DNA from 3 places in the Paenibacillus sp. FSL R5-0378 genome. Region 2 is predicted to be linked to each of the others. Evidence: riboswitches for the same ligand, from Rfam matches in the RefSeq annotation. Region 2 holds a riboswitch; each other region holds the start of a gene.

Region 1 (7,720 bases), 660 kb from region 2:
ACCGCCTTCCGACGCGATTTTATCGGATTCCATATCCAGATCCGCCGGAATACTTCCGCCTTGGGCCTGCACCCAGCGCTTAACCGCGTCCACCGCCCCTTTACGGACATGCCGCCCATCCACCAGGTCGATGCCGCTCATCCGCGTCTCCGCCTTGAACTCGATAAACTCTCCAGCGGCGGCCGCTTCCGGATGAACCTCTATCGACTGCTTCTTCACCAGTTCCAGCACGGAGCGGCCTTCCGGCGTCTCGTCTTTAACCGAGCTGACGGCCGCCCAATAGGCGGTTTCCGCATAATCCGCGTCCCCCACCGGAATGAACTGGCTCGCCATCCGGTTACCGAAGGTAATCGTACCCGTTTTATCCAAAATGATCGTGTTGATGTCGCCGGATGCCTCGACGGCTTTCCCCGACATGGCCAGCACGTTGAACTGCGTAACCCGGTCCATGCCCGCGATGCCGATGGCGGACAGCAGCCCGCCGATCGTCGTCGGAATGAGGCACACGAGCAGGGAGATCAGCACCGGGATATCCAGCGAAATGCCGAAATACTTGGCAATTGGCGCTAACGTGACGACCACAATCAGAAATATCAACGTTAATGTTGTAAGCAGCGTGTTAAGAGCAATTTCGTTAGGTGTTTTCTGGCGCGCCGCCCCTTCGACCAGGGATATCATCCGGTCCAGGAACGATTCGCCTGGATCGCTTTTGATCATCACCTTGATCTGGTCGCTGACGACGCGAGTTCCCCCGGTGACCGAGCTGAAATCGCCGCCGGCTTCTTTGATCACCGGTGCCGATTCGCCGGTAATCGCCGATTCATCCACCGATGCAAGACCTTCGATGACTTCCCCGTCACCCGGGATCATCTCTCCCTGGGAGACGATGACGACATCGCCTTTGCGCAGCTCGGCCGAACTCACGACCTTGATCTCGCCGCCCACCATTTTGTTCGCCGTCGTGTCTTTTTTGCTCTTCTTGAGCGTATCGGCCTGGGCCTTGCCCCTGCCTTCCGCCAGCGCCTCCGCGAAATTCGCGAACAGGACGGTGAAGAGCAATATCAGAAACACGGTCAGATTAAACCCTATCCGTCCCTCGGTATGAAAATAAGAGGGAAAAAGAACCATCAGCAGCACAACGAAGGTGCCGACCTCCACAACGAACATGACCGGATTTTTCATCATTACGGCCGGGTTCAGTTTCATAAAGCTGTCTTTCAGCGCCTGTTTGGCAATGCCGCCAGACAGCATACTTTTGCGTTGTCCGCTCATGACTTGCTCCACCTCTTTAGTTAAGTGTTAAAAATTCGGCGACCGGCCCCAAAACGAGGACCGGAAGGAACGTCAGCGCTCCGATCAGCAGCACGGTTCCGGTCAAAATGCCGGCGAACAGCTTGTTGTCGGTCCGGAAGGTGCCCTGAGTCTCGGCGACCTTCTGCTTCACCGCCAGCGAACCTGCAACGGCGAGCAGCGCAATAATCGAAATATATCGGCCGAGGAGCATCACCAGACCGGTGCTGACGTTCCAGAATACGGTATTGTCTGCCAATCCCTCGAACCCGGAGCCGTTATTCGCCGCCGAGGAGGTGAACTCATAGAGCGACTGGCTCAAGCTGTGATACGAAGGATTGGAGAAGGCGTCGGTACCCAGGTGCGTCATAAACGAAATCGCCGTCGGAGCAAGAATAATGAAGGGATGCATCAGAATCGCCACCGCGATCAGCTTCATCTCCCGGGCTTCGATCTTCCGGCCCAGAAATTCCGGCGTCCGGCCAACCATCAGGCCGCAGATAAATACGCCGAGGATTGCATACATGATCATATTGACGAAACCGACCCCCTTGCCGCCGAACACGACGTTCAGCATCATTTCGGCCAAGGGCGCAAGTCCTCCCAGCGGCGTCAGCGTATCATGCATGTTGTTGACCGACCCCGTCGTTGCGGCGGTGGTGACGGTTGTGAACAACGCGGACTGCGCGATGCCAAAGCGCACCTCCTTGCCTTCCATGCTGCCGGCCGAGCTGTTGATTCCCAATTGGTTGATCAGCGGGTTGCCGGCTTTTTCCGAGAAATACGTCAGGCACAGGAACGCTACGAACAGCGTCATCATGACGCTGAAAATCATCCAGCCCTGCTTCTTGTTCCGGGCGAACCGTCCGAACGTGTAAGGCAGTGACGCCGAAATTGTCCACATGCTGAGAATTTCGATCACGTTGGTCAGCGGGCTTGGGTTCTCGAACGGATGGGCCGAGTTGACACCGAAGAAGCCTCCCCCGTTCGTTCCGAGGTGCTTGATCGATTCCAGCGAGGCTACAGGACCCAGCGGAATCTGCTGCACGCCGCCTCCCAGCGTTTGCACGGCCCGCATCGGCTCCAGCGTCTGCGGCACTTTGAGCCCGACCAGCACCAGGGTTACGATGAGGGCAAGCGGCACGAACAGGCGGACATGCGCCTTGATAAAATCCTCGAAGAAGTTCCCGAGCCCCTCACCCCTGCGGGTGATGCCGCGCATAAAAGCAATCGCGATAGCCAGGCCCGAGGCTGCCGAGGTAAACATCATCATCGTGATGACGATCATTTGGCCAAAATAAGACATGCCGCTCTCTCCGCTGTAATGCTGGAGGTTCGTGTTCGTCATAAAGCTGATGACCGTGTTGAAGGACAGGCTCGCCTCCATATTGCCGATGCCGTTCGGGTTGCCCGGAAGGGCGCCCATCGTTCGCAGCAATATATAGCTGATCGCTACCAGAAAGATATTGGTTGCGATCATGCTGAGCGCGTACTTTTTCCAATTCATGCTGCCCCGCTGCTTCAGCCCGATGATCCGGTATAAAACTCTTTCCACGCCGCCGAAAATCCGGTCCGTCCGGTTCGGTTCATTGGAGAATATATGATATACGTAAGTGCCTACCGGCTTCACGAGCAGCAGGAGCACGAAAATGACGATACAAATTTGCAAAATATCCAAGGCTGGCTTCCCCCTCTTACGAGCATGTTCTGCTTTGGCCCCTTGAGGCTTACAGATTTAAAATACCGGTCAAAATTTTTCCGGATGGATCAAGGCGTAAACCAAATAGATAAAGACAAGCACGGCGAATGCCCCAACGACAATCATTGGTCTTTGCCCCCTTCTTCCACCACTTGGCCGCACCAATGAAAAAATAACAAGAACACGCCAAAGGTGGCAGCGAGCGCAAGTATCATATATACATCCATCATCGTTTCCGGTCTCTCCTTTGCATGGTTAGAATCATCTTTATTTCAGTAAAAATCCGACTTCGCCGTTTAAGGTATAAATGATGTGATCTGCACCAAGCCCCCGGTAAATGCCGGGTGAGCTGCCCCTCTGCGTAATGACATATACCGGTTCCGACGTCCAGGGACGGCAGATCTGCAAATAGCGGCAGGTCAGGTTGAGGCTGCTTTCAAAAAGAAAGATTTTGCCGACCTCCATTTCGGGCACCACCCAATCCTCCGCGTGATTCGTATTCAGCCGGATGATCCGCTGCACCCCCATTTTTCTCAAGAGGCGTTCCTCCCGGGCACTGTTGGTCAGAACGGCAAAGGGCCTCTTCCAATACATCAGCAGCTTGATAAAATTGCGTCCCGCCTCGTTCGGCGCGGTCACGATGACGACGTTGTCCATTTCAAAGGCTCCTCCTGTGCGGCAGCCGCGAATACGCAAAAGAAGCCGCAGGGAAAGAAGGACCTTTCCCGCGGCTTCTTGAATGTGGACGAATATGAAGGATCGTCCTATATTCAAAATGCGCACGACAAGTGCTGTCTCTCTCCCGTTACGCTGACGAGGTTAGCTGTCGGATTCGGGCGTGAGAGTCGCCCTACCTTCCGGTACTTACCGTACCGGAAAGATTCACCCCGGCGGCTTCCATTCCAGGCGGCCGCTGTGGTTCCCCCGCTCCCGGCCGTTTCCGGCCGAAATTAAGCGTTATTGATAAGTGTATGTGATTGTGATGAATGCTCTCTTTTGTTCCAGTAAGCTAAAAAAGGGTAAAAAAAAACACAGAGGCCAGCTGATCCCCCTGTGATCCGAAAGTTTATTCGGGTCGCAAGTTTCATCATTCCTCTCTCAAACGACGCTTACGAGGTTAGCTGACGGATTCGAGCGGTGAGAGTCGCTCTACCCGGCCGGATCCATGGCATCCGTAGCCGGGATTCACCCCTGCGGCTGGCAGCAGACCCCCGACTCTCACACCGGTTCGCTGCTCCATGGCACGCGTTTGGTTCCCCCGATTTCCGCGCTTTTTTGCGGAAACTCAGCGATTAGTAATGGAAACTGTATTGAATACGCTCTGAATCATACACCCGCTCCTTCCAAGCTGTAAAGGCAGTCTAAAAATCATGAACCGCGAATTTTGGAACATTCAGGACCTTATTAGCGCTTACATTTTGGCTTTTTGACTTCTACCTCTTCCATGCTCCCGATTTGGCGCATTTATGGAATCCAGGTCATTAAGGGACACTGGCTCGCAGGAATATCCGCATTGACATTACAGTTCAATCGTTTAAAATTAAATTGTGTGCTTGGTAAATGATTCGGCTGGATGATGATTCATAGCAGCACAAAAGGAGGAGGATGGCAGTGAGCGTCTATGATTTTCAAGTGAACACGCTGCGCGGTAAAGAGGTATCGTTAAAGGAATATGAAGGTGACGTGCTGCTGATCGTGAACACGGCCAGCAAATGCGGATTTACGCCGCAGTTTCGCGGGCTGCAGGAGCTGTACGACGAGTTCGGCGACCATCATTTTCAAATTCTCGGTTTTCCGAGCAACCAGTTTGCCAATCAGGAGCCCGGTACCAGCGAGGAGATCGGCGAATTCTGCCAGATGAATTACGGGGTCACGTTCCCGATGTTTGAGAAGATCGACGTCAAGGGCAGCAACGCCCACCCACTGTTTCAATACCTGACCCGGGAAGCGCCGGGCGTGCTCGGATCGAAAGCGGTCAAGTGGAACTTTACCAAGTTCCTGGTCGACTCCAAGGGCAGGGTCATCAAGCGTTACGCGCCCAAAACGACACCGGACAAAATCGAAAACGACATTCGCAAGCTGCTTGCATCCGGAAAAAGCGAATAGGCAAATCAGCTCTACAAAATAACGCTACTTGCTGCGATCCGAAATTCACTTGCTTTGCGGGAACCCAAAATATACGAAAATGCATTAAGCAACAAAAAAAGCTTCCCTGGATTTCTCCAAGGAAGCTTCTTTCTGTGTTCATAGATGCGGTAGAGAGGACTCGAACCTCCACGGGCGTACGCCCACTACCCCCTCAAGATAGCGTGTCTGCCATTCCACCACTACCGCATATCCAAAGTTCATTTAGCGAACTTTTTTATTATACACAAAATCATCCGAATTGTAAAGGGAAATGCATTATAACACCAATCATGTAATATTATATAACACAAAAAACGAAAAAAACAGTGATTTAGTCGCCCTAACATTGACAAATCATTATATTTATGTAATATTAACTTACAAATAATAGTGATCGATGATTTAACTTCGCAATTCATGTAATATTTATTACCACAACAAAATGGAGGTGACCGCGTTGAACGACAAAAGCACCAAACTGCTCGATTACGTGCAAACGCTGGATAACGACTTGTCGGTCGGAGGCTTCAGCCATGTGTTCGACCTCCAAACCCGGATTGCAGAAGGGCGCATCCAGAGCCAGGAAGAGCTGGAAGGGTTCATCCTTCATCCGATGATGAATCGTTTGGTCCGCCAAGACGGCGCGGCCATTCTGGCGATTTACGCAGCTGCCGACCAACGGGATATCCGTCAGATCGCCCGGATTGACCGGTACATCCTCGGAAGAATCGCTGCCCATGAAAATGATGAAGCGGTGCGCCAACGGGGCAGAAGACTTTTGAAACTGGCCCAGGCCCTGTACCCCTGGCTCAATCTGAAGGCTCTTGACGAACTCGCGCAGAAAGAACTGTCTCCCGTCTGCCTGGCCACGGCGCATGCCTATGTCAACTATCAGCTCGGGTCCAGCCGCGACCACACCGTTTATGGCTATATGCAATCTGCGGTCTGCACATGCATCCAGCTCGCTGCCCGCTCGCTGAGCATTCCGCCTCACGACGCCAAAGCGTTGGCCGGCAAATGGACGGCTGAAATGGAGCGCGCATGGACAGCGGAGAAAGACTCCCTGCCCACAGACCTTTTCAATATCCAGGAGAACGACTCCCATATCGCCTCGTGATCTCTTTAACAACACCACAAAGGCACTCCGCTCTGCCCTGCCGCAGCGAAGTGCCTTTTCTGTTCCCATGTATGTACTTGACCTTCATCTTACTGATCGCGGGACTGGTTCTTCCGGTATTCCACAAACTTGATGTACTCCTTGATAAACTCCTTCTCGTGATCGGATAGCGGCATTTCGTTTAACTGCCTTCCGTTTTCCCACAAATAAGGATCCTGCTGCTCTTTCACCATATACGGCCCCGGTTCCTTGCCCAGAATCAGCCAGTCAAGGCTGACGCCGAAAAAGCTCGAGATTTCGATCAATTTATTGGTGCTCGGGGTGGACTTCCCCCTTTTCCAATCTCCGAAATTCCCCGTGCTGATATTAAGCTGCTCGCAAAACGACTTTTTGGTCATCCCCTTCTGCTTAATCAATGCCTCAATACGTCCGTAAATGGATTGCATAAAAAACCGCCTTCCAGTCATGTCGCAAAAAAACGACGCATTTAAGTAATTTCATGCTTGCAATATGACGCAAAAACGTGTATAGTATTCTTTATATTAGGAATTTCCATACCTATGGCTCTTATTGTATCATTAGTCCCTTTTCTAATCCAACCGCCCTGCAATCATTCACTTCATATCTGACATTACCTTTCCAACGCGATTCGGGCCCGCTTATGACCAATACCAAGACAGGGAGCGACCGCTTTTGCACACACTCGACATTTCTTATCATGAATTGATCCATGCCATGAGGCAAAGTATTGCCGTCGTGGATGCCGGAGGAGTTATCATTTCAGTGAACCACGCCTGGATTCAAAGCGCATATGACGAAGGCGTCCCCCAATCCTTTAACTGGGTTGGTATTAATTTTATGCAAATCGCCGACGCCCTTTCGGGAGAAGACGAACAAGACATGGACAGACTCCAGGCGGTTTTGCAGGGTATTTCTACATACTACAGGAACGAATTCCGGTCGAGCTGCATCCAGCCCTCCCGCTGGTTTCAAATCGAGGCTTTCCCGCTCCGGAACGGCGCCAGGGAGGAACCCCGGGGAATGATCGTCTGCCTGTCGGATATCAGCCGAAGCAAGCAGCTCGAGAACGACTTGATGACCGCCTTATCCCAGATCCGCACCCTACGCGGATTGCTGCCCATCTGCGCTGTCTGCAAACGAATTCGCGATGACGATGACTTGTGGAATTCCATCGAGAGTTTTTTGCAAAAGCATGCCCACACCGAATTCACGCACGATATTTGCCCGGACTGCATACGGCGGCTGTATCCCAAGTACTCGTCCATATTGGACACACCTACTCACCAGTAGCTGCAACATCTTCAGTCTCTTCCCCAATCAAACACTTCTTCAAAATCATCGTCAACGCACTGCAGCTTTTTTTCGTTGACGTTCTTTGTTCATATCCATATAATTGTTATGACAATTATATTTTGAAGGAGTGTTTTCCCTGACCCGCTTCTCATCTTCGTCCCAAACGATCGGTT
Region 2 (7,720 bases):
TCCCATATGTTCCACGACCGGCGGCAGCCAAGCCGTGACCGAAAAGAACAGAACAGCGAGCAGGCCAAAGGACAGCGTGAGAGCCCATGCTTTGGCGCTGTTCCAGGGAAGTCCGGCCGCCCTTGCCGAGCGCTCCGCACGGGCAGGCCGACGGGTATGACGGAGAACCGACCACCACCATACCGGCAGGGCGACGGCAGCCAGGATAGCCCAAACCGCCAGCGATTCCTGCCACGAATGGGCCCGGACCGATAAAGGCAGGGACAATCCCGATGCGAGCGCGGCTCCGACCGCCATGGATACGGTATAGAGCGAAATCATGACGGGTACCTTGGCGGGAAAATGCTGCTTAATAAACCCGGACAGCAGCGGACCTGCCGCAGCGATCCCGAGCCCGGACAGAACGGTGGTTAGCAGCAGGTATGCTGACGACCCGGTGAACCATCTCAGCACCGTACCGGCGCCGATGACCGCAATCGACCAGCCGATGACGCGCTCCAGCCCGGCACGCTGGCCCAGTTTGACCGCAAAGGCTGGAAATATCCCCATGCACAGCACCGGAATGGACGTAAGCAGACTTGCCGACAACGAGCTCATGCCCAAATCCCGCTGGATGGCTTGCAGCATGGGCGAGATGGAATTCATCGCGGGCCGCAAATTTAAAGAGGCCAAAATGAAGGCGACAGCCATCATAAACAGTGAAGGTTTTCTCATTATTTCTCTCTCCCTCAGATCGATTTGATCACATCTTAATGGGAGAGCAATCATTTATCAATTATATTGAAATTATAATAATAATTTGTTATACAAATGATAAAACCGTGTTTTCACACATTCTAGAATTTACTTCTACTTCGGTGCGCCGCGTTCTATTGTTCATGAACAGGAGGAATTAACATGGAACTGAGACAACTGGAGTATTTCGTGGCCGTTTGCGAGGAGCTGCATTTTACGAGGGCCGCAGATAAGCTCGGCATCTCCCAGCCGAATTTAAGCCTGCAGATTAAGGCATTGGAGGAGGAGGTCGGTATGCCTCTGTTTGACCGGATCGGCAAACGGATCGCGGTGACCGATGCGGGCTCGGTCCTGCTTAAGCAGGCAAGGGGAATTTTTCAAAATTTGCAAAACGCCAAGCTGGAGATCGGCGAACTTCGCCATCACCAGGGCGGTACGCTCGGCGTCGGCGTGCTGCCTTCCGAGCTCGATTTCCGCCTGACCCCGATGTTCATCGATTTCCGCAACCGGTATCCGAACGTCCGGCTCAAGATCGTCTCGGCCGTCGATGTAGCGGACCTCGTCCTTAGTACGGAAATCGATATCGGCATCTCGCTCAAGCCGCTTTACGACAACCGGCTGGTGGTCCGGTCCCTGCCCCGGGAGGAGTACGGCGTGGTGGTATCTGCCGAACACGAGCTGGCCGGCAGGAAGTCGGTCTCCCTGACTGAACTGAACGGCCTGCCGATCATTATGTATCCCAAGGGGTTCTGGGGAAGGGAGCTCGTCGAGCAATACTGCCGGAAGCACGGGTTTAACCTGGACATCGTCGTGGAAACGACGTCCAACCCTTCGCTCTTCCGCTTTGTCAGGGAAAACATGGGGGTTACCGTTCAGACGCCTACGCTCGTCGAAGCCATCGGCGATCCGAAGCTGCGGTTCCTCCCCATCCATGATGATCCGCCCTACAGGGAAATGAGCATCATTTACCGGGCGGATAAATATTTGGGCCATGCTGCGCAGGCTTTTATTCATCTTGCCGAGGAGCGCCTCAAATCATAGTGCGAGCTCGAGGCGCGCAGCATGGCCGGCAATCGGCCCCATTTTGACCCTTGGGAAGTTATATGTATCTTTCCTGGATCACGTTATAATGATGGATTTCATGTCCGGTCAGAATATACGCCCAAGCGGCGGCGGTGGATTCATAACCGTTCACGATACCTCTGCGGGTCCAGGCCTCGTCCGGAATGCTCCGCAGCAGCGTCAGCGTGGAGCGGCGAACGGCGGCAAAATCCTCGAGAAGCTCGGCGATGGAGAAACGGTCGAAGGCTGCGCCTTCCATCAGCACTTCCTCGTCATAGCCGGTCAAAGGCGTGGTGTCCCCCCTCGCGATGCGGAGCAGCCTGTAGCACATGATGCGCTCATTATCCGTAATATGGCCGAGCACCTCTTTCAAGCTCCATTTGCCTGGCGCATAGCGGTAATTCCCTTTTTCTTCCGTCAGTGCAGAATAAAACGCGGTCGTCCGGTTCAGAGACCCGTTCAGAATCTCCTCGAGGTTCCCCTCAGGTACGAGAGAGACATACTTGGCGAAACCTTCGTTGTAGTCTTCCTTCGTTGGGCGCAGAATCATCGGTATCCATCCTTTCGTTTTGTAAAATGTTCAAGCAATGGGCGTGCCGTTGCCGACAGGCACATCAGGGGCCAGCAGCACCACATCGCCCTCTTCCGGAACTCCGCCGAGAACGAGCACCTCGGATTCATATCCGGCAATCCGCCGCACGGGAAAATTAACGACGGCGGCCACCTGGCGGCCGACCAGCTGCTCGGGGGTATACCTTCTCGTAATCTGGGCCGAAGAACGCTTGACTCCAAGCTCCCCGAAATCAATGCTCAGCTTGATCGCCGGCTTGCGCGCCTCGGGAAAAGGCTCCGCCTTGACCACCGTTCCGATGCGAATGTCCAGCTTCATCAAATCTTCGATGGTTGCCACAACTTTTCCTCCTTCTTATGCCATGATGATATCTCTCCATTATATCCCTGCCTGTCAATGGCACAAGCACTTTCACCAACCTAAAAAAGGCTGCACACCGCAGCCCAGATTCCCATAACGTATTTTATCGGTATAGCCGCAAATAACAAATTAGCCATATGCCTAACTTTCAAGTGTGCCTTTTCATTGATTCCAAAAATCAATCGTTCATCCTCAAACTACGACAGTTAATGACGTATTACCATAGTATGATGAAATAAATAACTGCGAAGGAGTAGATGGACTTGAAGAGACTCGCTGGGAAAATCGCTCTCGTAACCGGAGGAAGCCGGGGAGCAGGACGTGGGATTGCCGTTGAGCTCGGGAAAGCCGGAGCAGTAGTTTATGTATCCGGAAGAAGTTTACGAGGGACGACTACACACGGTTTTCCAGGCAGTATCGATGAAACTGTGGAGGAGATTCGAAGTCATGGAGGAGAGGCGTACGCATGTCGTTGCGATCATACCCGTGATGAGGATACACAGGCTTTGATCGAGAGAATCCGACAGGAACAAGGACGGCTCCATATCCTAGTGAATAACGTCTGGGGACTGCATGACTTGGAAGTGAATTTACAATCCAAACCATTCTGGGAATATCCGCTGAACATGTGGGATGCTATGTTTCAGAATGGAGTACGCCCACAAATAGCGACAAACCATTATGCGATCCCGCTTATGCTGGAAGCTGATTCTGGATTGATCGTACATACCACATTTCAGGATCAGGATAAGTATTTAGGAACTTTCTATTACGACCTCGCCAAGAATACCATTAACCGCTCAGCGCTCGGATTAGCTCATGATCTCAAAAACACTGAAATAACCGTGGTAGCGGTCTCCCCTGGCTGGATGAGAACAGAACTGGTATTAAGGAACTTCGGTACAGATGAAGCTCATTGGAAAGAGGTTGAGGCTCTGAAACACACGGAGTCGCCGTACTACGTAGGGCGAGCGGTGTCAGCCCTAGCTGGGGATGATGAGGTGAAACTGAAAAACGGACGGGTACTACAGGTTGGTGATCTTGCCCAGGAATACGGGTTCACCGATATTGATGGACGGTTCATCCCTCCCTTTTTAATATAATCAGTCTCATTGAAAAAACGAATACTCGCTAGAGCTCAGTTAACCGCCTTCTTATCGGGCGGTTAACTGATTAGCTAATATAGCGAGTAGATCGTTTGGTTAGGGCCAGTGCGATTCAAGATGCGATTTTCTTTCCAGGAGGCAAATCCCATGACCACGGACTATCCTCCATAGGCTTCCCGGGTCCGGTAAATATGCTGGTCCATCAAAAAGTTCAGCAGCATGCGGTTGAATGCATGGGGCTGGCACAAATGGGTCGGGTACATCGCATCCTCGATCGTCGCCAGCTGCACATGCCGGAACAGGGTGGCCGCCCGCTGCATTTGCTTGACGAACCACTCGCTTTGGCTGCCTGCGACGCACAGTACAGGCATCGGCAGCCGCGCCAAATTGGCGGGCATCTCCATACGCAGCAGCTCCATGCGCTGCTTGATTGACTCTGTCGGCCGCTTGTGGTACAGCTCCTTGCGCAGGATGCTGTAGACCGGTCTCCACCGGTTATACGTCACCCGCAGCGACCGGAGGAAAAACTCCGCAGGCAAATAATAAGACAGCCAGCTGCACGCCTCGCAAATATTCAGCAAATGGTTCTTTTTCCCGAAGCATCCCGCGAAGTAGCTGTCTACGAGCACCAGGGCGCTGACCCGGTCCGGATGAAGGGCGGCAAACGTCTGGGCGAGCACGCTTCCGCTGGAACAGCCGACAAGCGTCGCCTGCGAAATATGCAGCTTATTGAGCAGCTCGCACAGATCGCTGCATTGGGTTTCCATAATGTGCCCGACCTCCACGTCAAGCTTCCCCGAATTGCCGTAACCCCGGAGGTCCAGCACGATTACCTTCGCCCGCTTGCTGAAATATTCGACCTGGGGCTCAAACATATGATGGGACGACAAATGCCCGTGAATGAACACGATGGGCGTGCCGCTGCCGTGAATTTCGTAATATAACGTGGTTCCGTTTACTTGTATCTGAGGCACTTCATGTTCTCCTCTCTCCCAAATAACCTGTTTTCTCTGTTTGTGCAAAATCGCGGGCGCCGCCCGCTTGGGAATCGATGCTTCTCCTTGTTTAAACAACAAAAAAGAAGCAACGGAAAGAGGACACTCTTCCATGCTTCCAACTCCAAGGCCGAATAAGCCTTGCCATCTGCATGAATAACAGCTGCCTCTCTTAACACGCTTGCGTGGTTAGCTGACGGATTCGGGCCCAAGAGTAGCCCTACTCATCACTTTCGAGATTCACCCCATATGGCCGCAGCGGATGCTGCAGACACGACCGGTTCCCCCGCTTTCCGCCCTCCGGCGGAAATTCAGCGAATAGACATATTTCATGTACACGCTTCATCCTTCAAAATGAGCGCACAGAAAAACACAGAGCAGATACCCTGTGTTGATGCGTCAAATCACAGTTTCCTCCGCTCTCAACTACGCTTACGAGGTTAGCTGACGGATTCGGGCCGTGAGAGTAGCCCTACGGAAACAGGCATTATCCTGCCTCCGATTCACCCCTGCAAGCCGCAAGCCCCAGCATAAAGCTCCGTGGGGCGAGGACTGCGATTGGTTCCCCCGCTTTTCATCGGAAAATTCAGCGTTTATCAAGTCGCAAATCTTACTCTATTGGATGATGAAATGAATATACGCCTGGGACGGCGAACTGTAAAGCAGGGAAACGATACGATTCCCTGCTTTATTTGGGGATCTGATGGGAAAACGGGTCCTAATCCGTAGGAATCATTGTTTTACGGCCTTTCCTACCGCTTTCCTTAGCTTTGCTGGATAACTGAAGGCGGGAAGCCATTCAAATGGCTGAACCCGCCCATTGGATAGGAATATAATGCCGATATAGGGCTGAAGCCGCTAGGCTGAAAAAAAGCGGCTTTTTGCCGGAATTTTGGACTTTGCGCTGGAAAGATGCTGGTTTTGATCCGAAAAATCCGCCTCGTCTTCTTGCCAAAGATATCCCTTGGACGTATGATGCGGATAGTTTACCAATCGGACACATGTATGGAACCCTACTGGCCGTGACGATCCGGAACAAGACGGCAGGGAGTATCCATGAAATCACAGTCAAGGAGGATGTCACGATGAACCGGGCTTTGATTCCCACCATCGAACTGTTTGAAATCGTTCTTCCAAGATACCAGCACCACAGCCTGGGCTGGCTGGAAAACTGCCGGATCGGCATTTTAAAGCTGCCTTACTCCGGCGAGGAAGGGCTTGCCGAGGGCCTGCTGTGCTCAGGCAAGCAAGCCTTCGATCTGGTACGGTGGGGCTGCCGCCTGCGCTATATTTGCGGCCTGACGCTGGAAGAGGCCATCACCGCGACGGCCATGAACATTCTGAAGCAGCCGGGCCACAATCAGTACCCGCTCGCGCTGATGGCGCTGCTTGATGTCAGGTCACGCCTGGAGCAGCATACCGCGCGCACAACAGCCGAACAGATGGGAAGATCCCTTGATGTCGGCCTTCTCAAGCTGAACCGTACGGCTTACGCCGAAGGAGCCGCAGCATCGCTGCGCATCCGGGGAGGAACGTCGCTTGCGATCTCCGGCCTGACGGCTGACCTTGATACGGAAATCCAGGCGAAAGCTCCCGTCAACCGCCTCCCGCTGCTCGGCCCGGAGTTCCCGACGGATACCCGCGCCTTGATCCGCCGCTCCTCGGCATATCTGTCCCTGTTCGGCGCTGGCACAAAGAACCGCCACCCCGGATAATCCCCGAGTGGCGGTTCTTTTGTGCTGCCTGCGCGGGCGGCTATAGCGCCTGCTCCTCGCTGCGAAGCTGCACCAGCGCTTTTCGCTGCCAGGCCTTGCTCCTCCAGCGGACCCAGAGCAGGATGCCCCGCAGCCATTCGTCGGCGATAAAAGCCGCCCAGATGCCGTACAGGCCGTATCCCCAATAAATGCCGAGCAGGTACGTCAGCGGCACACTGAAGAGCCAGGTCACCGTGATGGACACGATCATGGCGGACCGGGCGTCGCCGGCGGCCTGCAGCGACCGTTCCAGGATGACGTTGAAGTTGCGCCCCGGCTCCAGCAGAAAGCTCAGCAGCAGCAAGGCCGCTCCCATCGCGATAATGTCCGGGTCGGTCGTGAACAGCTTCATCAGCGGGTGCCGGAACAGCGTCAGCACGGCGACGGCCGCCAGCGTAATCAGCTCGCTGCGGATCAGATTCCGGATCACCTGCTTGTAGGCCTCTTCCCTCTGGCCCGCGCCGACCAGCTGCCCGACGATGATCTGCCCGCCCCGGCCCAGCGAGACGGCCAGAATCATGACGAAGAACATGATGTTCTGCGTGTAAATTTTCGTTGCCAGCACGCTGGCCCCAAGCGACGAAATAAAGGCCGTGGTCACAAACTGGTTGGCGGAGTACGACAAGGACACGGCCGAGGACGGCACGCCGACGCGAAGCACCTTCCCGATATGCTCACGGCTCCACACGAACAGGTCGTTCCAGCGGATGTAGACGCCCGCCGCCTTGCGTAGCAGCACCAGATTGACGGCCAGACCGACGCACTGGGCAAAGGCGGTGGATATCGCCACCCCGACGACGCCCAGCTTCGGAAAGCCTCCGGGGCCGTAAATAAACAGGTAATTCCCGAAAATATTCAGTACGTTCATGCCGATCGTGACGACCATCGTCTGCCGGGTTAATCCGTGAGACTGGATCATGGCCGTGACGGCGGTCAGCAGCGCCTGAATGACCAGGGCCCCCCCGGCGATGAGCAAATACTTCTCCGCCTGCCCGAACAGGGAAGGATCGAGGTCGAAAATCCGCAGCAGCGGCCCGCTGAGCATCATGACGATGACGCTCACGACCAGGCCGAACAGGAAGTTCAGCGCCAGCGAGGACCCGGCAAGCCGGCCGATTTCATGCTGCCTGCGGGCAC
Region 3 (7,720 bases), 2.8 Mb from region 2:
GAAGAATGCCTTTGCCGGGGATTACAGCTGGAACATGTCCGCCAAGGAGTATATGGACATTTATGAACGCGTCACCGTTTAAAGCAAACGGAGCTGGTCCAGGCCGGCTCCGTGGTCATATTCACAGCCGCTAAGAATCCATATGGAAAAAGCCTTCCGGAACTCCGGAAGGCTTTTCGTTATGAAGAAACCGATTTATTTGGTGAGATTTCGGTACAAAATCCGGTACCCGTAAGGGTCCAGACTGACGTTCATCGTTCCGTTCTGTGTAGGCACATTGTCGCCCGATAAGGCGTCCTTCCAGTCATTCGTAACCATCGGGTGGGACAGCACTTGCGGCTTGTCGGTGTTGTTCATCCAGATGGTGAAATGAACCCGGCTGTCCATGCGCTCGTAAATAATGTTGGGATTGCCCGGTTCCGCCTTCAAAAAGCGGAAGCGGCCTTCGCGGAGCGCTTTGTTTTTTTTGCGCAGACCGATGAGCAGCTTGTAAAAATCGTACAGCTCGCGGTCCTGCTTCTTCGGATCCCACTCCATGCATTTACGGCAGTCCGGATCGCCGCCTCCGGTAAGGCCCACCTCATCACCGTAGAAGATGCATGGCGTCCCCATGAACGTGAACAGGAAGACGACCGCCAGCTTCATCCGGCGCTTGTCGTTGCCGACTCGCGTCAAGAGGCGCGGCGTATCATGGCTGCACAGCATGTTGAACACCACTTCGTTCGTCTGCTGCGGATAGCGCATCAGGATGGTGCCCATTTTGTTGGCGAACGTCAGTCCGTCCATGCCTCCGTTGAAAAACTCCAGCACCTTGTCGGCAAAAGGGTAGTTCATGACAGAGTCGAACTGGTCGCCCACCAGCCAGGCGAGGGAATCGCTCCACACTTCTCCGACGATATATGCGTCCGGATTGGCGTTTTTGACGACCATGCGGAAGTCCCGCCAAAAATGGTGGTCGACCTCGTTCGCCACGTCCAGCCTCCAGCCGTCCAGCTTGATTTCCTTAATCCAGTACTCGGCAACGTCCAGCAAATACTGCTTCACCTCGGGATTGGCCGTGTTGAACTTGGGCATATTGCCAAAGAAACCAAACGTGTCATACGTGGCGATCCCGTTCTCAACCCGAGCCGGAAACTGGTTGATATGAAACCAATCGGCGTATTTGGACTTTTCCCCATGCTTCAGGACGTCCTGGAACGGTGGAAACAGTTCGCTGCAGTGGTTGAACACGGCATCGAGCATGACGCGGATCCCTTTGCTGTGACAGGCTTCCACGACCTGCTTGAGCAGCTCGTTGTCCCCAAAATGCGGATCAACCTGCTTATAATCGACGATGTCGTATTTATGGTTCGACGGCGACGTGAACAAAGGTGTGAAATATATCGCATTAATGCCCAGATCGAGTAGGTCGTCCAAATGATCCAGGACGCCCTGCAGGTCGCCGCCGAAGAAATTGTCTGTTGTCGGCTGTCCTCCCCAAGGCTGTGTCCCTTTCGGATCATTGCTTGGATCCCCGTTTGCAAAACGTTCCGGCATAATTTGGTAAAAAATAGCATCCTTTGCCCAATCCGGCACCTTAAATACGTCGATCTCATGTATGTAAGAAAATTCGTAATAGCCGCCCGTCGGCGCCGGACAATTTCGGTACAGCCCGTTGTCGAGCATGTAAATCGTTTCTTTGCCGGAAGTGATCCGGAACGCATAGCTAAGACGCTTGTATTTAGGCAGCACGGCAGCTTCCCAATAATCGAACATCTCGTCGGTCGCGGCTTTTTCCATCGTAATTTCAAAATAGGTCGAATCCCAGTCGTATTTGTCTCCGGTCATCGCAACCACCGTATCCACGTCGTTTCGTTTGGTGCGGACACGCAGATGTATCGTCTTCGGATCGTATGCATAGGCCCATTTGTCCCGGGGGACATGGTATAAAGCTTCCAGCAGCATGACTACACCTCCATCAAATATCTAGCTATTTAATACCTCATTCCCGGAATGATGAACCATGGCTGCCGCCTTAATCTGACGTTTCGGTGAACTTTTTGCGTAGGAGTCCCCATTGCGTGTAATTACATAATAAGAAGCTTTTCTTTCAAAGGGTGCAGGTTTTTGAAGGGATTTATGCATCGGATTAGGAAGGAGACGGGCCTTGAAACGGTAAATACATATTTATTCCGAAAAAGAAGGGGAGGTGACTAAAAGAAACAATAGAACTAGGAATAAATGGTATTAAAAAGCTATAATCCGCATTATTCTGGCTATTTTGAAATGTATTGACCACTGTATGAAAATGTCATTGCATAATCATGCATTTTTATTGTATGATTAGAACCGTGGTTTTTCGGGCTGGGCCGGATACGGATCATGCCTTTGAACAACAATAAGTATCATTGAAATGGACAGGAGAGATAGATATGAAAAAATGGGGTATTCTAACGGCATGCATTCTGCTGGCAGGCTCCCTGCTTGCCGGATGCGGAAGCAAACCTTCGACTGAGGGCAGCACGGCAGCGGGCGAACAGCCGGCCAGCGGCAAGACGATCGTGCTTGGTACTAGCGCGGACTTCCCGCCGTACGAATTTCATAAAATGGTGAACGGCAAGGACCAAATCGTCGGCTTCGATATCGAAATCGCCAAGGAAATCGCCAAAGACATGGGGGCGCAGCTTGAAGTCAAGGACATGAGCTTTGATGCGCTTCTCGGCGAGCTGTCCACCGGCCGGGTAGATTTTGTCATTTCTGGCCTTACACCAAACGAAGAACGCAAGAAACAAATCGATTTTTCGAACAACTACTATAAGGCAGAGCAGGCCGTTGTCGTCAGAGAGGCTGACAAAGACAAATACAGCACGATGAAAGCTCTGGAAGGAGCTTCGCTCGGCATTCAGAAGGGTTCGATCCAGGAGGACATTGCCAAGACGATTCCGGGGGCGAAGATCACCGGCCTGGGCAAAATTTCCGACATTGTGCTTCAGCTGAATTCGAGCCGCGTGGATGCCTCCATCATGGAGAAACCGGTTGCCGAAGCATACATCAAGAACGTCAAAGGTTTGGTAATTGCGGATGCGGTTCCTGATTATAAGGAAGACGGCTACGCGATCGGGATCAAAAAAGGCAACACCGAGCTCGTGAACCAAATCAATAAAACGCTGGACCGTCTGAAATCCGAAAACAAGATTGAGCAGTACGTCGCCGAAGCGAGCGATTTGGCTGCACAGAAATAGAGGTTAAGCTGTCTGTTCTCATTTTATACATCGGATAAAATAGCGAAGCGAATTCGCTATTTTTTCTGTTCAATGATGGGTACCTTGTTTCAAATATGTCCCGATCTGTTGTATACAGGGAAAGGATGGGACAGGCAGGTATGATGACAAAGGAGGTTCTTGGGTCTTTATGAATATGTTCTCCGTTTTTTGGGATTACCGGACGTATTTTGCGACAGGTATCCAGTATACACTGCTCCTGGCGGCCATCGGCGTCTTCTGCGGCTTCGTGCTGGGCATTCTTATATCCTTGATGCGGATGTCCCGCTTTTGGCTGCCGAAGCTAATCGGTTCGGTATGGGTGGAAGTTCTCCGCGGTACCCCGATGGTTGTTCAGCTGTTTATTATTCACTACGGCCTCGTGGCCTTCGGGGTCAAATTTACGCCGATCGAGTCCGGTGCAATTACGCTGTCCATTAACAGCTCCGCGTACCTTGCGGAAGTGTTCCGTGCCGGAATCCAGGGGGTGGACCGTGGCCAGTCGGAAGCGGCCCGTTCCCTCGGAATGACGCGCAGCATGACGATGCGGTACATCGTGCTGCCCCAAGCTGTTAAAAGCGTGCTGCCGGCCATCGGCAATGAGTTTATTACGATTATCAAGGAATCATCCATCGTATCGTTTATCGGCGTCACCGACTTGATGTACCAGTCGGGGGCTATCCAAGGGATTACGTATGATTACCTCAGTCCGCTGCTGGTCATTGCGGCCATCTACTTCATTATGACGTTTACCCTGTCCAAGCTGCTAGGGGTATTCGAAAGGAGGCTGAATACCGATGATCAGCGTTAAAGATCTGCGCAAATCGTTCGGCAAGCTGGAGATTCTGAAAGGGATCGACATCGACATCGCCAAAGGCGAGGTCGTCGTCGTGATCGGCCCCAGCGGCTCGGGGAAAAGTACCTTTCTCCGCTGCCTGAATCTGCTCGAAACGCCAACAGGGGGGCAGATCACGTTTGAAGGCGAGCCGATTACGGACAAACGCCACAACATCAATGCCACCCGCGAAAAAATGGGCATGGTGTTCCAGCATTTCAATCTGTTCCCGCATAAATCGGTGCTGCAGAACCTCATGCTAGCCCCGGTTAAGGTGAAAAAGCAGCCGCCGGCCGAGGCGGAACGGATTGCCCTTGACCTGCTGCGCACGGTCGGATTATCCGACAAGAAGGATGCGTATCCGTCCCAGCTGTCAGGCGGGCAGAAGCAGCGGATCGCCATCGCGCGGGCGCTGGCCATGCAGCCCCACGTCATGCTCTTTGACGAGCCGACTTCGGCCCTGGACCCCGAAATGGTCGGCGAAGTGCTGGAGGTCATGAAGAAGCTTGCGGAGGGCGGCATGACGATGGTCATCGTAACCCATGAAATGGGGTTTGCCCGGGAAGTCGGCGACCGGATCGTCTTTATGGACGGCGGACAAATCGTCGAGCAGGGGACGCCTGCGGAAGTGTTCGGTAACCCACAAAACAGCCGCACGAAAGATTTTCTGAGCAAGGTTCTTTGACAAAGTGCCTGCATATAAAAATGATAAAGCCCTGGACGAGAATATTACTCATCCAGGGCTTTTTATGTACCTTTTCATGAATAAATTGTTAAAATGAATGAGGATTTTGTAACTATTTTAAAAGGAATTGAGCTGCTGCTCCCTTGCTTAAGTCAGCTAACAACCCTAAATAAAGCCTGATAATTCAAGACTTTTGGATTGGTAACATTTTCATGCGCACAGGTTACAAAATTGTGATATATTTGTTGAGCCGAAACTTTTCTAAGGTAAAGTGCGGGGGATGTAATTTGTGTACATAGTACGCTTGGGGTGAATCGCACCAATAGGGCGTAGGGTTGTCTCCTCAATCCGAATCCGACAGCTAACTTCGCAGGCATCACGACTTAAGGAGGAACCATGAAAAGATTTAAAGGAATCAAGACACTTGCAGCCATCATCGGCATTTCTCTGGCGGTACAAGCGGTACCCACGTTTGCGGACTCGGTCCATGTAGCGAAGGATGGAGACACCTTCTATACATTATCTAAACAATATGGCGTTAATTTGAATCAGCTGATGAATGCAAATCCGAGCGTAGAAGCAACCAATATTTATCCAGGCCTGAAATTAAACGTTCCCGGAGCAAGCACAGCCAAGGCATTTGCCGCAGAGGACAACGGCTCCATCATCACAGCAGCTTCCCTGAACGTCAACGGCGATGACAAAGTCGTGGAAGCATGGGGTAAAACCTTCAATTACTCCAAAACGCTGGACGTCCGAGCTACGGCTTATTCATCTGCCGCTAGCGAAAACGGCAAGTGGGGAGCAGTGGACTACTTCGGCAACCCGCTGAAGCTGGGAACGATCGCGGTTGACCCTTCCGTTATCCCGTTGGGAACGAAAGTGCTGGTTACCGGTCACAGCTTCCAAGGCCTTCCGAAGAAAGCCTTCGTAGCGACAGCTAAGGATACCGGCAGTGCGATTAAGGGGAAACGCATCGACATTTTCGTGCCGGGCAGCCCGGAAAGCGTTAGTGCCTTCGGGTTCCAGGACGTTGAGCTGTACTTCATTAAATAGTCAATGCTATTCATAATAACACGGAAAAACCGGCTTTTGTACTCAAGCCGGTTTTTTTTGTACGCTCAGCGCGTTACTTGTCTTTTGGAACGTGAAGTAACCTCGGCAGCGTGACGAATGAATAGCCTTTATTTTTCAAAGTCTGAATAATGTCCGGAAGGGCATCGATCGTACCGCTGAGATTGGACGTGGTTCCGCCTCCCGCATGCTGAAGAATGATCGAGCCTTGCCCAACGGTGGACAGCACGTTGCGCTTGACCGCTTCCTTGCTGATTCCTTTCCAATCCAGCGAATCGACGTTCCAGTTTACGATTTTGTAGCCCTGCTGCTTGGCCCAGCGCAGTTGGCGTTCCGTGATGTCTCCATAAGGCGGCCTGATCAGCTTGGGCTTATAGCCGACGATGCCGTAAAGCGTGTTCTCCGTCCGCTTAATCTCGGCTACATATTCGTCCATCTCCAATTTGTGAAACACGGGATGATTATAGGAGTGGTTTCCGATCACATGTCCTTCACGGACAATGCGCTCGACCAGCTCGGGATGCTTCTTCGCCCGGCTGCCCATCACAAAAAAGGTGGCTTTAATATGATGGGCTTTGAGCACATCCAGGATCTGAGGAGTAAACCTGGGATCCGGCACGTCATCAAAGGTTAGGGCCACCTCTTTGACGCGCGGACCGTGAATTTTGAACGTTTCGGGATATTTTTTGATCAGCTGGCCTAGCGTAAGGATCTGCTGTTCCTTCCGCTTTTCTTTCGCCTCCCGGCTGCTGGTTTCCCGTGCAGGTTCGGAACCTGACGAATGTTCCGGGGGTTCACCGCCTTGAGCGGCGGCTGCCGGCCACCCGGACTGCCAAGGACAGATCAACAACAAGATCAGCAGGGAAGACAGCAATGTGCATAACAGCTTCTTTTTCATCCGTCTCGACTCCTTTCCACCGCGGACAAACAGCGAAAGCATGATTTATCCTTGTTATGTCCATAAGTTGATGCAATTATGTTGCTTTAAATCAGTTGCTGGGCCACATTTTCATATCGTTCGGCAAAGCGTGTATAATAGAACTGATGGATTACGGTCGCTGTTCGTTGGCCGTAACCGCGAGGTATGGACGATTGAACGGCGGCGCTGCAATCATATAACCCTGTTGTCATATAGGCTTAATCACATACAACATAAAGGAGACACGAAGCAATGGCAGATCTATTTACACCTTATGTACTTAAAGGATTATCTCTGAAAAACCGGATTGTTATGCCTCCGATGTGCCAATATTCGGTACAGGCTGAGGACGGGATCCCTAACAATTGGCATTATGTCCATTATGTATCCCGCGCAGTCGGCGGAGCCGGATTGATTATCGTAGAGATGACGGGGGTTCACCCGGACGGACGGATTACGAACCGGGATACGGGAATATGGGATGACGGGCAGATCCCTGCTTACCGCAAAATCGTCGACGAAGTGCACGCCCATGGCGCAAGGATCGGCATCCAGTTGGGCCATGCCGGCCGCAAGGCGGAGGACGCGAACCCGCCCGTAGCCCCATCGGCCATCCGTTTTGACGAGAAATATAAAATTCCGAGGGCTTTGTCCACCGAAGAGGCCCAGAGTCTGGTTACCGCCTATGGGGAAGCGGCCCGGCGCGCGGTGGAAGCCGGCTTTGATACCGTCGAGATACACGGCGCTCACGGCTATTTAATCCATCAGTTCCATTCTCCGCTGACCAACCGAAGAGACGATGCGTATGGAAAAGACCTGGCGTTGTTCGGAGAAGAAGTTGTTAAAGCCGTCAAGAAGGCGGTCCCTGAAGACATGCCTGTTCTGATGAGAGTGTCAGCCAAGGAGTACGTGGACGGCGGTTATGACGTCGATTACTGCGCGGAAATCTGCCAACGATACCGGGATGC

The links. Region 2 has a riboswitch for cyclic di-AMP ahead of MKY74_RS11765 (alpha/beta fold hydrolase). Riboswitches for the same ligand answer to the same signal wherever they lie in the genome.
Region 1: it holds a riboswitch for cyclic di-AMP, as region 2 does, so the genes downstream of both, MKY74_RS08505 (hypothetical protein) here and MKY74_RS11765 (alpha/beta fold hydrolase) in region 2, are expected to answer to the same signal.
Region 3: it holds a riboswitch for cyclic di-AMP, as region 2 does, so the genes downstream of both, MKY74_RS24290 (3D domain-containing protein) here and MKY74_RS11765 (alpha/beta fold hydrolase) in region 2, are expected to answer to the same signal.

What each region holds. Positions count from the first base shown of each region.
Region 1 covers NZ_JBBPAY010000001.1:1,834,672-1,842,391, reverse strand. The annotation lists gene kdpB (potassium-transporting ATPase subunit KdpB) at 1-1,272, opposite strand, end outside; gene kdpA (potassium-transporting ATPase subunit KdpA) at 1,289-2,968, opposite strand; gene kdpF (K(+)-transporting ATPase subunit F) at 3,038-3,115, opposite strand; gene MKY74_RS08505 (hypothetical protein) at 3,257-3,646, opposite strand; cyclic di-AMP (ydaO/yuaA leader) riboswitch at 3,784-3,956, opposite strand; cyclic di-AMP (ydaO/yuaA leader) riboswitch at 4,080-4,290, opposite strand; gene MKY74_RS08500 (glutathione peroxidase) at 4,601-5,095, shown strand; tRNA gene MKY74_RS08495 (tRNA-Leu) at 5,241-5,323, opposite strand; gene MKY74_RS08490 (urease accessory protein UreF) at 5,574-6,233, shown strand; gene MKY74_RS08485 (helix-turn-helix domain-containing protein) at 6,323-6,679, opposite strand; gene MKY74_RS08480 (PAS domain-containing protein) at 6,927-7,544, shown strand.
Region 2 covers NZ_JBBPAY010000001.1:2,493,302-2,501,021, reverse strand. The annotation lists gene MKY74_RS11790 (MFS transporter) at 1-714, opposite strand, end outside; gene MKY74_RS11785 (LysR family transcriptional regulator) at 898-1,776, shown strand; gene MKY74_RS11780 (DinB family protein) at 1,835-2,347, opposite strand; gene csaA (chaperone CsaA) at 2,378-2,707, opposite strand; gene MKY74_RS11770 (SDR family NAD(P)-dependent oxidoreductase) at 2,992-3,831, shown strand; gene MKY74_RS11765 (alpha/beta fold hydrolase) at 3,993-4,808, opposite strand; cyclic di-AMP (ydaO/yuaA leader) riboswitch at 4,992-5,156, opposite strand; cyclic di-AMP (ydaO/yuaA leader) riboswitch at 5,244-5,431, opposite strand; gene MKY74_RS11760 (hypothetical protein) at 5,915-6,544, shown strand; gene MKY74_RS11755 (MATE family efflux transporter) at 6,585-7,720, opposite strand, start outside.
Region 3 covers NZ_JBBPAY010000001.1:5,255,143-5,262,862, reverse strand. The annotation lists gene glgA (glycogen synthase GlgA) at 1-82, shown strand, start outside; gene MKY74_RS24310 (alpha-glycosidase) at 196-1,944, opposite strand; gene MKY74_RS24305 (transporter substrate-binding domain-containing protein) at 2,412-3,221, shown strand; gene MKY74_RS24300 (amino acid ABC transporter permease) at 3,391-4,050, shown strand; gene MKY74_RS24295 (amino acid ABC transporter ATP-binding protein) at 4,037-4,759, shown strand; cyclic di-AMP (ydaO/yuaA leader) riboswitch at 4,998-5,152, shown strand; gene MKY74_RS24290 (3D domain-containing protein) at 5,156-5,815, shown strand; gene MKY74_RS24285 (polysaccharide deacetylase family protein) at 5,889-6,731, opposite strand; gene MKY74_RS24280 (NADH:flavin oxidoreductase/NADH oxidase) at 7,005-7,720, shown strand, end outside.